DNA from 3 places in the Mesorhizobium sp. RCC_202 genome. Region 2 is predicted to be linked to each of the others. Evidence: riboswitches for the same ligand, from Rfam matches in the RefSeq annotation. Region 2 holds a riboswitch; each other region holds the start of a gene.

Region 1 (5,424 bases), on a different contig from region 2:
ACGATCGAACACGGCGCTACCAGTAAAATGCGCCATAATCATGCGCGGAAATAGGCCGGCTACAAGCGAATGTAAATGCGCGTCAGTGTCGCGTGTTATTGCCTGGCCTTAGCCTTCCGGCAGCGGAATGAACTCTTCCTCAAAGAACGTGAGCACCGGAAGCGCAGGGAGCCGGCATTTGCAGGCCGGCATCACCTGAATATCAACACACCTTAGCCTTCCGGCAGCGGGATAAACTCTTCCTCATCGCCGGGAACGATATCGAAGCGACCTATCTTCCACTCCTGCTTGGCCTGCTCGATGCGTTCCTTCGAGGAGGAAACGAAGTTCCACCAGATATAGCGATTGGAGCCCAGAGAAGCGCCGCCGAACAGCATGAAATGGGCGCCGCATTCGGACGAGACGACGATCTCCTCGCCCGGCTTGAACACCAGAAGCCGCTCGGCCGGGAAGCGGTCGCCGGCGATCGAGACCTCGCCTTCGAGCGTATAGATGGCGCGCTCCTCGGCATCCGCCGGGATTTTCACGCTGGCGCCGCCCGCCAGCATGAGATCGGCATAGAGCGTGTCCGATGCGGTCGCGACCGGTGAGCGCAGACCGGAGAATTCGCCGATCACCACGCGACCGCTGACGCCTTCGGCGTCGATTTCCGGCAAGCGGATCGCCGCGGTGTTCTCGAACAGCGGAGCAACCTCTTCCTTGCCGTCGGGCAGCGCCAGCCAGGTCTGCAGGCCGGAGATCGACATCGGCGCCCCGCGCAACTCGTCAGGCGTACGCTCGGAATGCACGATGCCACGCCCCGCGGTCATCAAATTCACGTCGCCCGGCGCGATCACCATTTCGGTGCCGAGCGAATCGCTATGCCTGATCTTGCCGTCGAACAGATAGGTGACGGTGGACAGCCCGATGTGCGGATGCGGGCGCACATCCAGCGCCTGGCCGGCGCGCAGGATGGCCGGACCCATGCGGTCGAAGAAGATGAACGGCCCGACCAGCCGGCGTCTTGCCGTCGGCAATGCGCGGCGCACCTCGAAGCCGCCAATGTCCTTGGCGTTGGGGATGACCATCAATTCGATCTGATCGCAGGCGAAGGCATCGCCGGGCTCGGGATCGTTTCCAGGAAAGAAGCTCATATCGACCTCTCAGGCGAAGCGCAGCGCCGACCTGGCTTTCGCCTTGGCCGCCTCTTCCTCGCGGTTGCGTGGTTCCTGGTTGGTCTCGAGCGAATCGAGCAATTCGCGAGCAACGGCCGCGATCGCCTCGACGGCATGATGGAAGGCGTGCTCGTTGCGTTTTGAGGGTTTGGTCGATCCGCTCAGCTTGCGCACGAACTGCAGTGCGGCGTCATGCACTTCGTCATTGGTCGCCGGCGGTTCGAAATTGGCCAGGGTCTTGATGTTGCGGCACATAGCTTGAACTCCTTACCTGCTTTCTCTGCCCGACCTGCTTCATTTACTCGGCGTCGAGCGGCTCCGTCCCCACCGGCTTGCCGTCGCGCGACAGCCTGATCTTCTCGACCTTGTCCTCGGCGGCCTTCAGCAACCGGTCGCAATGGGCCTTCAGCGCTTCACCGCGCTCATAGATCTTGATCGACTGGTCGAGCGGAACGTCGCCGCGCTCCAGATCATCGACGATCTTCTCCAGCGCGTCGAGCGCCTGTTCGAAGCTCATCGCCTTGACGTCCTCATTGCCTTCGACAGCCATACTTTATCCCTTCATCAGCCGCCCGACATGGGCAGCGACTGAAAATGCCAGTCCTTGCAGATCGTAGCCGCCTTCGAGCAGGCTGACGAGCCGGTTGCCGCTGTGGCGGCCGGCGCGTTCCATCAACTGGCCGGTCGCCCAGTCGAAATCGTCCTCTGTCAGGTTGATCTCGGCCAGCGGGTCACGATGGTGCGCATCGAAACCGGCGGAAATGATGATCAGATCCGGCGCAAAGGCGTCGATCGAGGGCAGCACGCGCGACAGGAAGGCGTCGCGGAACAAATCGCTGCCGGTGCGCGGCGCCAGCGGCGCGTTGACGATGTTGCCGGCGCCGGTCTCGCTCCTGGCGCCGGTGCCCGGATAAAGCGGCATCTGATGCGTCGAGCAATAGAGCACCGACGGATCGTCCCAGAAGATGTCCTGCGTGCCGTTGCCGTGGTGGACGTCCCAGTCGACGATGGCGACGCGCTCGGCCTGATGCTTCTTCTGCGCATAGCGCGCGGCGATGGCCGCCGTGTTGAACAGGCAAAAGCCCATCGCCGTGGCCTTTTCGGCATGGTGTCCAGGCGGGCGGGCGGCAACGAAGACGTTTGCCGCGCGGCCCTCGAAGACATCGTCGACAGCCGCGTTGGCGGCGCCGATCGCCGTCACCGCGGCCTGCCAGCTCTTCGGGCTGGCGCTGGTATCGGCGTCGATCGGGGCGATGCCGCTCTCGGGGATCGCGGCGCGGACACGCTCAACGTGATCCTCGGGATGCGCGTAAAGGATCGTCGCCTCGTCGCCTTCCGGCGCCTCGACGCGGTCGAGCGCCGAAAACGCCTCGTCGTCCAGCACGCGCTCGATGGCGCGCAGACGGTCGGGACGCTCGGGGTGGCCGGGCGGCGTGATGTGTTCGAGAAAGATCGGATGCGTGTAGAGACGTGTAGCCATGGCCTCTAATCTAGGGGCCCAAGGCCGCGATGGCCATGTTTGAATGCCGAATGGCTGGGGACAATCGCGCCTTGCCGTGTCGCTGACGGCATTGGCGCGGCGCTTGGTTCACGCTAAGGTCGCATCGCTGCCTGGTGCCCGCGACGCGGGAGAATCGGGAACACGGTTTCATTCCGTGGCGTGCCCAACGCTGTGAGGGGGACCGCGCCGGCAAACGCCACTGTCGTTGACGGGAAGGCGCCGGACGCGGGTCGATCCCGAGCCAGAAGACCGGCCTGGCAGACATGGTCACCCGCTTGGTCAGGCGGGGGCTGCTTATCGCAGGGGAAAAGCGATGCAAGCACTTGCGCCCGCCATCGGCGGCGATGACTTTGACCAATTGGCGCGCGACGCTGTCTACCGGGCGATGTTCACCAGGCGTGACGTGCGCAGCCATTTCGTTAGCGACGATCTCGACGATGGCGTGCTGGCGCGGCTGCTCACCGCCGCCCACCATGCGCCATCGGTAGGCTACATGCAGCCGTGGAATTTCATCGTCATCCGCGACGCGACCAGACGGCGACAGGTGTGCGATCTTTTCCTTGCCGCGCGCGAACAGGAACTGCCGGCGATCGAGGCGGAGCGGCAGGCGCTCTACCGCAAGCTGAAACTCGAAGGCATCTGCGAGAGCGCGCTCAATCTGTGCATCACCTGCGACCGGCAGCGTTCGAAGGACTCGCCGCTCGGGCGCTGGCACAATCCGGAGATGGACCTCTACAGTACCGTCTGCGCCGTGCAGAATTTCTGGCTGGCGGCGCGCGCGGAAGGTGTCGGCGTCGGCTGGGTCAGCATCATCGAGACGGAGGCGCTGAAGCAGCTTCTGTCGATCCCCGAACATGTCACGCCGATCGCTTATCTCTGCGTCGGCCGCGTCTCGGAATTCGCGCCGAAGCCGGATCTCGAAACGCATGGCTGGGGCAAGCGCCTGGCCTTGTCGGAACTGGTGATGAGCGAGACGTTTCGCGGCGCCGGCGAGGCGCCGCTCAAATCGGCGATTGCAAGACTTGGCGGCGCTCCAAAGAGCTGATCAAGCGGCCCGGGGCGTATCCCAGCGCGAGCCGCCGCCGAAAGAGCCGAGCGCCTTGTCGCGCAATTCCCGGAATTTCGACGATGCCTCTGCCAGGTGGCGGTCCCATTCCGGATTGGGGGTCTGGCCCTCGATGGCGTCGAAATAGACCTGCATCAGCGAGGCGATTGCGAACGGCTCGATGAAAGCCGCCTTGAAGGCCCAGGCAAAGACGATGGCCAGCACGAAGGCCCAGCCGGCGAGTTGTCCCGGCATCACCCAGAGGATCGCGGCGGCCGGCGCCAGCATCAACAGGAAGATAACGAAGGACAGGCCCCACATGATCACCGCCAGCCAGACTGCGTTCTTGACCATGTGCTTGCCGTTCTGCGCGTAAAGCACGACACCTTGCCGCGCCGTCTCGAAAGGCGAGTTCGAATTGATGCGAATGTTGTAGCCGAGGATGATCTCGTCGACATAGGTCAGCGACAGACGGATGACGGTGTTGATGAAGCTGACCAGGCCGCTCAAGCCCGGAATGGGCAGGAAGGCGGCGATGCCGCCGATCAGGCCGGTGATGGCGCGGATGGCGCCCTTGACCAGCTGGTCGACGACGAAAAGGATGTTGGCCTCGGCAAAACGCTGGGTCACCACTTCCTTGGCATAGGCGATCTGGCCCTGGCCGTCGGGCACATCGTGGCCGTCGATCAGGTGGACCATGACGGCGATGTGGCCGGCCTTGAGCACATAGAGGATGTATTCTCGGATCCAGTAGACGGCGATCGAGACGATGCCGAAGCCGACAACGCCGCCCCATAGCGCAAACGACGCCGGACCGTCAGGATCGGTGGAGATGTGGCCGACGCCATAGCCGACGCTGGCGCCCGTGCCGGTCGCCATGATGTAGGCAATCGTGATGCCGAAATAGACGATCATGCGGAAGACGATGAACGGCCATGTCCGCATCATGATGGACACCGACCGGCCGATGCTGAAATCCCACATGGCCCGACTCTCCACACCCTAAGAGATGGCGGGAGAACATGCGCCGGCGCCGGCGAAAGTCAATCGCCGGCAACCTTTATGCCAGTGAAACCGGTGCACAAGTCCACGGACCGCCTAAGATTTTTCGAGCAAGCCTTTAAGCAACTGCTGAAAAGCCGCAATTGCTTTCTTGGACGTCGCCTCCGGATCCTTCGAATTGGCGATGCGCTGCGCGGCCTGGCTGCTGGCGCCGTTGATCAGCCGCGCCGCCGTCTCCGGGTCGAGGTCGGCAACGACCACTCCCTCCGCCTGCAGCGCGGTCAGGTGATCGGTCATTGAAGCCGTGCAGGCATTGGCGTTCGGCCATTGCGCTGGGTCGCCAAGCACGGCCGGGCCGTCGCGGAACATGATGCGCTGGATTTCCGGCTCCAGCGCCATTTCGATATAGGTGGTGCATTCGTCGACGAAGCGCTGCCAGCGCGTCGGTGCCTTCGCGGCCACCTCGTTGACCCGCACAGCCATTTCGCCGTCGATCTCGGCGATGACCGCCTGCAGCAACCCTTTCTTGTCGCCAAAATGATGGTAGAGCGCGCCGCGCGTGAGACCGGCCGTCGCGGTGAAATCATCCATCGAGGCCTCGGCATAGCCGATCGTGCCGAAAGCGTGACGGGCGGCCGCGATGAGCTTGGCGCGTGTCTCGGCGATCATCTCCTTGCGCGGTCTGTGCATGCCCTGGCCCTACTCACATACGTTGCGTATGC
Region 2 (5,424 bases):
GATCATCGTCGAGGGGGCCGAGACGCGCGGCATTTGCGGATCGACGAATTTCAGCTGGCGCGGGCTTTATGTCCAGTCCAACAACGCGGTCGTGCTGACCGGACAGAACGCCGTCGCCCCGCTCAAGTCGGCTTTCCAGGCCTATTGGACGAAGAACGGGTTCAGCGCCGGTGAATCACCGGACTGGCACGATCTCGGCCTGCAGGGCATCGACGCCAAGGTCAGCTTCTCGCCCCATGACGGCGCCCGCGCGCGGCTTGCCGAGATCGGCCAGGACATAGGCAAGGCGCAGTCGAGCGTGCTCTATTCGCTGGCTTTCCTGTACCAGGTTACGGGCCCGGTCACCGATGCCGTCATCGAGGCTACCAACAGCGATATCTTCACCTATGGCATCTCCGACAAGAAGACCGGCATCATCGTCCAGAAGCCCGACGGCAATCTTGCGCCCGTCTATTTCTCGCGCCTCTCCAAGAACCTGCCGGCGCCTTTCAAGCCCGAGCCCTATTCGGGCAGCGGCACGAACCTGCATCACAAGTTCATTGTGCTCGATTTCAACACCGACGACGCGCGGGTCTGGACGGGATCCTACAATTTCAGCCCTACCGCCGACACCAAGAACGGCGAGAACCTGCTGCTCATCCGCGACCGTGCGGTCGCCACAGCCTATATGGTCGAAGGCCTGCGGATCTTCGACACCTATCATTTCCGTGTCCTGCAGCAGGACGCCGCGAAGGCGAAGAAAACCTTGTCGCTCGCCCGGCCGCCGGCCAATGCCGGCGAGCAGCCTTGGTGGCTGGAAGACTACACCGATCCGGTCAAGATCCGCGATCGCGAGCTGTTTGCCTGACCTTTGCCTGACACGAAGCTGCCGCCGAAGGAATGTCAGCCCTCACGGCAACTGGTCAGCTATTGGATCGGGGCATGGGCTAAGCTTGTTCCGGTTGTTGTAGGCGCAGCTACCCGCCGAGCCTAAGTCTGCTGCTGGGGCAATGATCTGCCCTGGTCGCCAGCGAAGAACCAGGCCTGCCTCACCTCACGCTGATCAGCGCCGTGCCGACGATCGCCAGCAGCGCGCCGGCCCAGGCGGCGGTGGTCGGCCTTTGCCCGCTGCGCAGCCACACCAACGGCAGGATGATGATCGGCGTCACCGAGGACAGCGTCGAGATGATGCCGACATTGCCGGTGCGTAGCGCCGCCATCAGGCATGACATGCCAAGCGAGGTGCCGACGAAGGCGGAAAGGACGGCAAGCCCGACCGTGCCGAACTGGACGGCCTCGCGCTTGCCCCTGCCGAACGGCGTCGTCGCAAGCGCCATGAACAGGATCACGGCGAGGCCGGAGCGCAGCGCCATGGCCGTGAACGGCTCGACGCCGGCAGCCATCGCCGGCCGCGCCAAAAGGGTGCCGATCGCCTGGCCGATCGCCGTGATCACGCCAAGCAGGATGCCGGGCCACAATCGTCCGGTAAGCGGCGGGGCAGGCGCCGTGCTGATCGGCACCGTGCCTGGTGTCACCGCCGGCATCGGCGGCGCCTTGTCGCCGCCTTTCAGGAAGCGTCTTGGCATGCCGATGGCCAGCACGATGCCGCAAAGCACCAGGAGAACGCCCAGCGCCTGCCAGTGGTTGATCGTTTCGCCGAGCACGAGATAGCCGAGCGCCAGGGCGAAAGGCGAGGTAAGCGAGAACAGCAGTGCCGTGATGCGCGGGCCGACCGAATAGATGGTGGCGAAATAGGCCGTGCTGGCGATGCTGATGCCGGCGAAGCTCGATCCGGCAAGCAGCCAGAACTCCCTCGGCCCGATCGTATGCCAGCCGCCGATCACCAGCGACACCGAGCCGGTCATCACGAAGGTCGCGAGCATCTGCCAGCGGGCAAGCTGGAGGAGGGGAACGCGGCCCTTGAGCTCGCTGAGGAACATCGAGCTCAGCGCGCTGCAGCAGGCGGCGGTGACGGCGAGGGCTTCGGGGAGGAGCATGGTTGGCCGTTGCGAATCCGGAGGCCGGGCGATTTCCCGATCCTTACGCCAGCCTGCCGCGCTCCGATAGGCGGCGCTGGCACGATCGCCGCTAGAGCAATTCCAGGAAAAGTGGCAGCGGTTTTCCGTCCGGAATTGCGTAGACAAAAAGCCGGAGCGGTTCGCCGTTTCCGCGAAACGGTGAAGCGCTCTGGGCCAGTTGTCGCCTTTGCGCTTTGCTCGCGTCGCTTTCATGTGGACGCCTGTCATCGGCGGATGGTTAGATCATCACGTTCAAGGTGCCCTTTGGCCTGAGTCGGCCTGGGGGATAATTGGGAAGCCGGTGCGATTCCGGCGCTGCCCCCGCAACGGTAGCGAAGCTTGCGTTCCGACAACAAGCCACTGGGTGACAAGCCTGGGAAGGTGTCGGGACAGGTCCCGCAACGGACAGCTTCGGAGCCCGGAAACCAGCCTCGAGCAGAGTTGAACTCGACTGATCGCGGTGGGCGGTCAAGAGGCGGATACGGATCGGCCTCAGTGCCGCCCGTGACTTTCCTCCATCACCACCAGGTTCAGTCCTTGCGAAAGAAGGACGAACATGGATTCGCACAATGAAATACCCGGGCTCGCGCCCGGCAGGCCGGAACGCCCGCGCAGGATGCGCCGGGCCAACGCGGCGACGATGCGCGCCGTTTCGCCATTGCCGCCGCCGGAAGAAGTGTTCGCCGACTGGCTGCTGTCGGTGCCGCATGAGGCCGATCTGGAAGCGGCGGCGCTGAGCAAGGTCGCGCTGATCGACCGCTGCGGCTCGCTGCATCCCGACGTGCAGCGGCTGCGCACCTTACTGGCCGTCGTCGCCGGCACCAGCGCCGGGCCGACGCGCGTCCGCAATCTCTGAAATTCCCGACGCGGTGGCGCCGCTGGTAGGCCCTGGGCTGGCCGGCCGTCGCTCAGACCGCGCGCGTGCGCGATAAGGGCGAACCGAAAATCGACCACCCGGTGGCGATGAGCGCTGCGCCCATGGCGATCAGCACGGCAAGGCTCGGCAGGTGGAAGACCATGTCGCTCCAGCGTGGCTCGATGATCCCGCCGGTGCTGAAGCTCTCGCCGCTGAACTGGCACAGGATCCAGGAGGCGCCGCTGCGCACCATGTCGGCGTCGATGTCGGAGATCAGCGCCTTGGCGTCGCGCTCGGCGGCGGGCATCGTCGCCATATAGGCGAGCAGCGCCTTGGCGGTGGCGAGATAAGCGTGGCTGCACTCGTTGAACGGGCTCTGCTCGTCGCCGAGGCTGCCCGGCATCAGGCCCCACAGGCAATAGGTGAATTGCAGATTGCCGTGATTGTAGAGCCGCCGGAAGGTCGGGTCGGTCACGGTCTGCGCTCGCGCCAGCGCGAGGATGTCGCTGCGATAACGCGCGATCACCGCCATCTGGCCATGCGTCAGGCTGGGGATCTGGATGCCGGGAGGAGGCGGCGCCGAGGAACCGCTATGGGCTTGCGCCGGCGAAACAGCCGCAAGCGAGGGCCAGACCGTTAAAAACAAAACGGCCGCCAGGGCGCGAAACCATGGCGGCCGATACATCGGGATATCAGGCGTAGCGGCGCGCGGCGCCGCCTTGCTTGCCGGCCGAAAGCTGACGCTCGGCGACGGCCCCGAAGACAAGTCCGACCACGGCCCACAGGATGAGCTGGATGCCGAGCGACGCGATGCGGAACTGCCACAGCACGATCGCCGAGAAGTTCTCCGGCACCTCGTTGATGTCGGGAAGGGCCGCCTTGACCAGCATGAAGACGACGAGGAAGGCGAGCGCCGCGACGATCGAAGCGTTCCAACCGCCGAGCCGGCTCCACAGCCGCTGCGCCAGGCCGACCGCGGCCACCATGGCCGCGATCGAGATCGCGATCATGATGAAGAACAATTCCGTCCGGTAGGCAATCGTTTCGGGGTTGCCGACCGCCGGCGGGTTGGCCGGGTATTTGAGCTGAGGCACCACGATCACGGCGAGGAAGCCGAGCACGGCCAGCAATGCCGAGGTGCCGCGCGGGCCGAGCGAGCCCAGCCGTCCGTTGGCGTAGGCGAAGACCAGCGAGAACAACCCGCCAAGCGCCGCGCCATAGATCAGCACGCCGGTGGCAAGGCCGATGCCCGCCTGCGTCGGCCGGCTGACCAGTTCTTCTTCGGGCGCCTCGTTGGCGGCCTTGGCCTGCGATTCTTCGAAGGCGATGGCTTTGTCGACTTGCGGCTCGCCATAGACGCGCGCGAAGGCAAACGCGATCAGCCCCGCGACAAGCCCGACGAGCATGCCGCGCAGCAAAAGTTTTCCAACCATGTCAAATCCCCTTCAGCGATGCTGAACCGCTTTAGTGGCAGGGGAAGCCGAGCAGGTGGCGGCCGTCATGCACGAATTCGTGCACATACATGCCGCGGATCAGCGATGTCGCGCCTTCTTCCGCGCCGACGAAGTAGATCGCCAGCATCAAGAGCAGCCCGCCGAAGATGGCCCAGGGCAGAAGTTCGCGGACCGGAATTGGCGTTGCGCCGTAACCGGGTGCGAAAGTGGTGTTGGACATATTGACCTCCCCTGGGATCCTGCGTCCCGTTGATCGACAAATGGCTACGAGACAAGGCCTGACTTTCGGCTTTCGCCGATCACAGTGGCGCGACCGTGCCGGATTCGCACCGGCTTCCAATCTCGTATCACACTAAAACACTTGTCAGCACTTCGTTCGCCTGTCAACGACATGTGCTGTCGGCACGGCTTCGTGAGCCCGAATTTCACTGGTCCACGCCTATCCACAGAGGCTTTTTCGCATGGTCGCACGCCTGACGATGATCGCAAGCGGCGCTACGCCCGGCATGCGCAAGGGCCGTTTCCCGAACGACGAGGCGCTGGAGCCACAAGCCGTGGAGCGCGCCCGGACGATGGCCGCTTCGCTTCGCCGCGCCGACCGCGTCTGGACGAGCCCCGCGCTTGCCGCCCGGCAGACGGCGCAAGCGCTTGGCCTCCAGGCGGGCGTCGAGCCCCTGCTTGCCGAACAGGATTTTGCCCGCTGGGCAGGCCGGAGCTTCGAGGAAGTCCAGGCCGAGAACCCCGATGGCATGGCGGCGTGGTTTGCCGACCCGGACGCGGCACCGCATGGCGGCGAAACGCTCAGTGCCGTGGCGCAACGTGGCGCCGCGCTGGTCGAGCGTCTGGCCGGCGAGGGCGGTCACACCATCGCGGTGACCCATGCGGTGGTGATCCGCGCGGCCATCGTCCATGTCCTGGGCGCGCCGTCGTCGTCGGTGTGGAAGATCGACATCGAGCCGCTGTCGCTCACCGATTTACGCAGCGACGGCCGCCGCTGGGTCTTGCGCGCGAGCGGGATCGTCGCCGGCTGAACGAAACAATTGCCGCGAAGTGTGAAATACTTCTCAGTTGACAATTCAATGATGCCTATAGGTTTTCCTCTAAGGTTAGGTTATCC
Region 3 (5,424 bases), on a different contig from region 2:
CCCCACCGGCCGACCGGTGTTGGGGTCGATGATGCCCTTGGGCTTCGGCGCGACGAGGGTGCCTGAACTGTCGTTCAATCCCATTCCAGCGCTCCTTTTTTCCATTCATAGGCAAAGCCGATGGTCAGCACCGCCAAAAACACCATCATCGACCAGAAACCGAGCATGCCGATCTTCGAGAAGGAGACGGCCCAGGGAAACAGGAAGGCCACTTCCAGGTCGAAGATGATGAACAGGATCGACACCAGGTAGAAACGGATGTCGAATTTCATGCGGGCGTCGTCGAATGAGTTGAACCCGCATTCATAGGCGGAAAGCTTTTCCGGATCGGGATTGCGGTAGGCCACGAGGAACGGCGCCACCAGCAGCGCCAGGCCGACGACCAGCGCCACGGCGATGAACAGGACGATCGGCAGGTACGAACTCAGGAGTGCGCTCATGCGGCGGCTTTCCTCGGCGGGCCAGTTCACTTTGATTACAGCAACGAACTCTAATGCGGAAGCGTGACAGTTTAACCGCTGAACCGTTTTAGGAGGCCCATGCTGCAACGCGGCGAGGGTTAGCGCAGCGGTTTCAGCGAAGCAAGTCAAACCTTGTTCAAATTACCGCCCTGGACGCCATATCGGAGGAAACTGGTCCGATCCGCTCCTGTTTGATTTCCTTCTCTTTTTACTCCACTTCTGTCTCCTGACACATCTCCCGCCATTTGCCTGCTAGCATCACCGGAATCACCGGCTAAAAATCCGGCAAACGATCAGGGCAAGGTCGCCTCGATGAAGGACAAGATTTCGCTTCCTATGGCCCGGCGCATCGCGCTCGGCGCGCAGGGTTTCACCGACCCGCGGCCCGGCGGCACACCCGATCGGCGACACCTTGCCCGCGTGCTTTCCCGCACCGGCTTGCTGCAGATCGATTCCGTCAGCGCCGTGGTGCGCGCGCACTATATGCCGCTCTATTCGCGCCTTGGCCCCTATCCGCTCGCGCTGCTCGACAACGCCGCCGTCACCCGCAAGCGCACCGTGTTCGAATACTGGGCGCATGAAGCGTCCTTCCTGCCGGTCGAGACCTGGCCGCTGATGCGCTGGCGCATGCAGCGCGCCGAACAGGGCGGCGAAATGTATCTCGGCCTCGCCAAATGGGGACGCGAGCGGACCGGGATGATCGATGAAATCTATAAGCAAGTCGCCGAACGCGGGCCGACCGCTGCTTCCGACATAGAAGGCCACAAGGGCAACGGCGGCTGGTGGGGCTGGAGCGAGGCCAAGCACGCTTTCGAATGGCTGTTCTGGGCTGGCCGCATCACCACCGCCTACCGGCGCGGCTTCGAGCGCTATTACGACTTGCCGGCGCGCGTTTTGCCGCAGGCCGTGCTCGACCTGCCTGTCCCCTCCGTCGAGGACGCGCACCGCGAATTGCTGCGCATTTCCGCCCGCGCCCACGGCATCGCCACCTATGGCGACCTGCGCGACTATTTTCGCCTGGCGCCCGGCGACACCAAGGACCGCATCGAGGAACTGGTCGAAATGGGCGAGTTGCTGCCCGTAAGCGTCGAAGGCTGGGACAGGACCGCTTATCTGCACAAGGACGCCCGTTTTCCCCGCCGCATCGAGGCGCGCGCCTTGCTTGCGCCGTTCGATCCCGTCGTTTTCGAACGGTCGCGCTCGGAGCGGCTTTTCAATTTCCGCTATCGCATCGAAATCTACACGCCTGCCGACAAGCGCCAATACGGCTATTACGTGCTGCCTTTCCTGCTCGGCGACACGATCGTCGCCCGCGTCGACCTCAAAGCCGACCGTCCAGCGGGTGTGCTGCGCGTCCATGCCGCCTATGCCGAGCCTGAAGCGCCGCCGGAGACAGCCGCCCAGCTTTTCGAGGAATTGAAGCAGATGCAGGCCTGGCTCGGCTTGGAGCACATCGAAGTGACGCCAGCGGGCGACCTCGGGCAGCCACTGGCCGACCTTTCAGCGTCGTAACCGCGCGTTGACACCGCTGCCTGCAAAAGCCTAAATCCCTCCAGACGGTCCCTTGCCCGCAACGGCAAGGGCCAAGAGGGAATGCGGTGCGGGACAAAAACCCAAATCCGCGGCTGTCCCCGCAACTGTAAGCGATGAGCCAAGGCCGAAAGCCACTGGGAATTCCCGGGAAGGCGGCCAACCAAGGCGATGATCCGCGAGCCAGGAGACCTGCCGTCTGCGACAGAACAATCCGATCGCCCGGCGGGTTTCCGGGCAAGGAGCCCGGCTTTTTGGACCACAACGGCAGTTTTTCGGCTGGCCCAGCGGATAATTCGTCCGAGGGCGACGCTTTGGCCGGCGTGACGGTCATCGTCTGCGCTTCCTGCCGCAATGAGGCCGGCTCCGATGCCCACCCCCGCGCCGGCGAATTGCTGGCCGATGACACCCGCCGCGCCGCAGCCGATGACAACATCCGCATCCGCACGGTCGAATGCCTCGGCAATTGCAAGCGGCGGCTGAGCGCGGCGATCCTGCGCGACGGCTGCTGGAGCTATGTCTTCGGCGACCTGAGCGCGACCAGCGGCGCCGACCTCGTTGCCGGCGCAAAGCTCTTCGCCACGTCGACGGATGGCCTGATCCCCTGGCGCGGCCGCCCCGATTCCCTCAAGCGCGGCCTTGTTGCCCGCATCCCTCCCCTCGACATGCTGAAGGACTGACCATGAGCGCTTCCGTTTCCCGTATTCCCTGCACCGTCGTCACCGGCTTCCTCGGCGCCGGCAAGACGACCCTGGTCCGTCATCTGCTGGAGAATGCCGGCGGCAAGCGCATCGCCATCATCGTCAACGAGTTCGGTGACATCGGCATCGACGGCGAAATCCTCAAAGGCTGCGGCATCGACACCTGCCCGGAGGAAAACATCGTCGAACTGGCCAATGGCTGCATCTGCTGCACCGTGGCCGACGATTTCGTGCCGGCGCTCGACCAGATCCTGGCGCTCACCCCCAAGGTCGACCACATCCTGATCGAGACCTCCGGCCTCGCTTTGCCGAAGCCGCTGGTCCAGGCATTCCAGTGGCCGACGGTGAAGAGCCGGGTGACCGTCGACGGCGTCATTGCCGTGGTCGATGGCCCGGCGCTCGCCGAAGGCCGCGTCGCCAGCGACATGGATGCTTTACAGGCGCAGCGCGCCCAGGACGATAGCCTCGACCACGACGACCCGGTCGAGGAAGTCTTCGAGGACCAGATCGCTTGCGCCGACCTCATCATTCTCTCGAAAAACGACCTGATGGACGCCGCCGGCTCGGCCCGCGCCAACGCCATCATTGGCGAACACTCCGCCCGCGCCGTGAAGATCGTGCCGACATCGCATGGCAAGGTCGATCCCTCGGTGCTGCTCGGTCTCGGCCTCGCCGTCGAGGACGACATCGAGAACCGCAAATCGCATCATGACGGCGCGTTCGACCACGAGCATGACGATTTCGACACCTTCATCGTCGACATCCCGTCGATCGCCAATCCGGACGAGCTGGCAAAGCGTGTCGCCACCGCCGCCGAACAGGAAAACGTGTTGCGCGTCAAAGGTTTCGTCGAAGTCGGCGGCAAGCCGATGCGGCTTTTGCTGCAGGCCGTCGGCCAGCGCGTCAACCATTACTATGACCGCGCCTGGACCGCCGAGGACGACCGCCGCTCGCGTCTCGTCGTCATCGGCCTCAAGGGGCTGAACCGCCCGGCGATCGAGGCTATACTCGCCGGCTGACGCCAACCGACCTAGGGGCGAAATGCACATACTGACCACCAGCTCCGCCTCGCTCGACGATCTCGCCGAGCCGGTCGATCTGCGGCAGACGCCGGCGGATATCTTGGCCCTGTCCTTCACCGACAGCGACCTCGCCGGCCTGGCGGTGGCATGGAAAGCCGACGCCGCCCGCTTGCCCTCGATGCGGCTCGCGGCGCTGCGCGACCTGCGCCATCCGATGTCCGTCGATCTATGGATCGACAGCGTCGCCCGCCACGCCAAGGTCATCCTTATCCGCATCCTGGGCGGCTACGACTGGTGGCGCTACGGCTGCGACCAGCTCGCGGCGGTGGCGCGCGAACGCGGCATCAAGCTCGTGCTGCTGCCCGGTGAAAGCCATGACGAGGATCAAAGGCTGATCGAGGCCTCGACGCTGCCCCGCGCCGAGCTGGACGCCTTGCTCGGCTATTTCCGCGAGGGCGGCCCGGCAAATATGAGCGCACTGATGCAGCGGCTGGCGCGCTTGGCTGGATCGGCTGCGTCGGTGGCGGGACCGGTGGCGGTGCCGAAGTCGGGATATTATGAGCCGGGGCTGGGAGTTGTCGGAAAGCCATCGGGCGTTGGCGAACTCGACGCCGACAATGTCAGCGTCTCCATTGTACCCATCCTCTTCTATCGCTCGATGCTCCTCGCCGCGGACGTCGCGCCCATCGACGCACTCGTCGAAGCGCTCCGTCAGTGCGGCCTGGCCCCAGTCCCGATCTTCGTCTCCAGCCTGAAAGACCCGACGTCGCTGGTCTTCGTCGAGGACGCCATCGCATCGCTGAAACCGGCCGTCATCATCACCGCGACCGCCTTCGCCTCAGGCGCCGAACCCGGCGTCGAAACCCTGTTCGACCGCGCCGGCGTGCCCGTCTTCCAGGTCATCGTCGCCACCACCCGCCGCGACGTCTGGGAAAACAACCAGCGCGGCCTGGCGCCGGCCGATCTCGCCATGCATGTTGTGCTGCCGGAGCTCGACGGCCGTATCCTCGCCGGTGCAATCTCCTTCAAGGGCGAGATCGAGACCGATCCGGCGCTGGCCTTCCGCGCCTTCGCCAATCGTCCGGAAGCTGATCGCGTGGCGCAGGTCGCCAGGCGGGTCGCGGCGTTCATTCGCCTGCAAAAGACGGAACGGTCCAAGCGCAAGCTGGCGATCCTGATTCCCGACTATCCGAGCGCGCCCGGACGGACCGGCTACGCGGTTGGCCTCGATGTGCCATCCAGCGTGCTGGCGATGCTGCATGACCTGAAGGAACAGGGCTATGCGGTTGATGGGATTCCGCAAACGCCGCGGAAGTTGCTGGATGCTCTGGAGAAGGCAGGGCATGGCCTTGGCTTACAGGACTACTTGGATCTTTCGACCGAACTCCCAGGGGCAGCACGTGGCGCAGTAGAGGCAGCGTGGGGGCAGCCGGAAGGGATAGGTTCGCGCGAGACCCCCCTCTCTGTCCTGCCGGACATCTCCCCCTCGGGGGGGGAGATCAGGCCCTCATCTCTGCCTTCACCAATCTCCAACGCTGTAAGTGGAGCGCCGTCGGCGAAACTGCTAATCTCCCCCCTTGAGGGGGAGATGCCCGGCAGGGCAGAGAGGGGGGCTCAAGCGCCGACCTCACCGCACTTCCCCTTCCGCGCCGCCACCTTCGGCAACGTCACCGTCGCGCTCGCCCCCGATCGCGGCCGCTCGGCCGACCG

The links. Region 2 has a riboswitch for cobalamin ahead of AB6802_RS07915 (hypothetical protein). Riboswitches for the same ligand answer to the same signal wherever they lie in the genome.
Region 1: it holds a riboswitch for cobalamin, as region 2 does, so the genes downstream of both, bluB (5,6-dimethylbenzimidazole synthase) here and AB6802_RS07915 (hypothetical protein) in region 2, are expected to answer to the same signal.
Region 3: it holds a riboswitch for cobalamin, as region 2 does, so the genes downstream of both, AB6802_RS12585 (DUF1636 family protein) here and AB6802_RS07915 (hypothetical protein) in region 2, are expected to answer to the same signal.

What each region holds. Positions count from the first base shown of each region.
Region 1 covers NZ_JBFUPO010000008.1:103,305-108,728, forward strand. Annotated here, with positions in the region: gene AB6802_RS19280 (pirin family protein) at 213-1,133, opposite strand; gene AB6802_RS19285 (DUF2277 domain-containing protein) at 1,143-1,409, opposite strand; gene AB6802_RS19290 (exodeoxyribonuclease VII small subunit) at 1,453-1,704, opposite strand; gene AB6802_RS19295 (histone deacetylase family protein) at 1,708-2,634, opposite strand; cobalamin riboswitch at 2,750-2,928, shown strand; gene bluB (5,6-dimethylbenzimidazole synthase) at 2,969-3,700, shown strand; gene AB6802_RS19305 (hypothetical protein) at 3,701-4,684, opposite strand; gene AB6802_RS19310 (TetR/AcrR family transcriptional regulator) at 4,799-5,392, opposite strand.
Region 2 covers NZ_JBFUPO010000003.1:134,661-140,084, forward strand. Annotated here, with positions in the region: gene AB6802_RS07905 (phospholipase D-like domain-containing protein) at 1-847, shown strand, start outside; gene AB6802_RS07910 (DMT family transporter) at 1,029-1,976, opposite strand; cobalamin riboswitch at 2,236-2,446, shown strand; gene AB6802_RS07915 (hypothetical protein) at 2,554-2,853, shown strand; gene AB6802_RS07920 (hypothetical protein) at 2,906-3,538, opposite strand; gene AB6802_RS07925 (CbtA family protein) at 3,546-4,286, opposite strand; gene AB6802_RS07930 (CbtB domain-containing protein) at 4,318-4,527, opposite strand; adenosylcobalamin (AdoCbl) riboswitch at 4,528-4,672, opposite strand; gene AB6802_RS07935 (histidine phosphatase family protein) at 4,769-5,338, shown strand.
Region 3 covers NZ_JBFUPO010000004.1:506,093-511,516, reverse strand. Annotated here, with positions in the region: gene AB6802_RS12600 (NADH-quinone oxidoreductase subunit B family protein) at 1-84, opposite strand, end outside; gene AB6802_RS12595 (NADH-quinone oxidoreductase subunit A) at 75-440, opposite strand; gene AB6802_RS12590 (winged helix-turn-helix domain-containing protein) at 774-1,973, shown strand; cobalamin riboswitch at 2,002-2,206, shown strand; gene AB6802_RS12585 (DUF1636 family protein) at 2,246-2,671, shown strand; gene cobW (cobalamin biosynthesis protein CobW) at 2,674-3,711, shown strand; gene AB6802_RS12575 (cobaltochelatase subunit CobN) at 3,734-5,424, shown strand, end outside.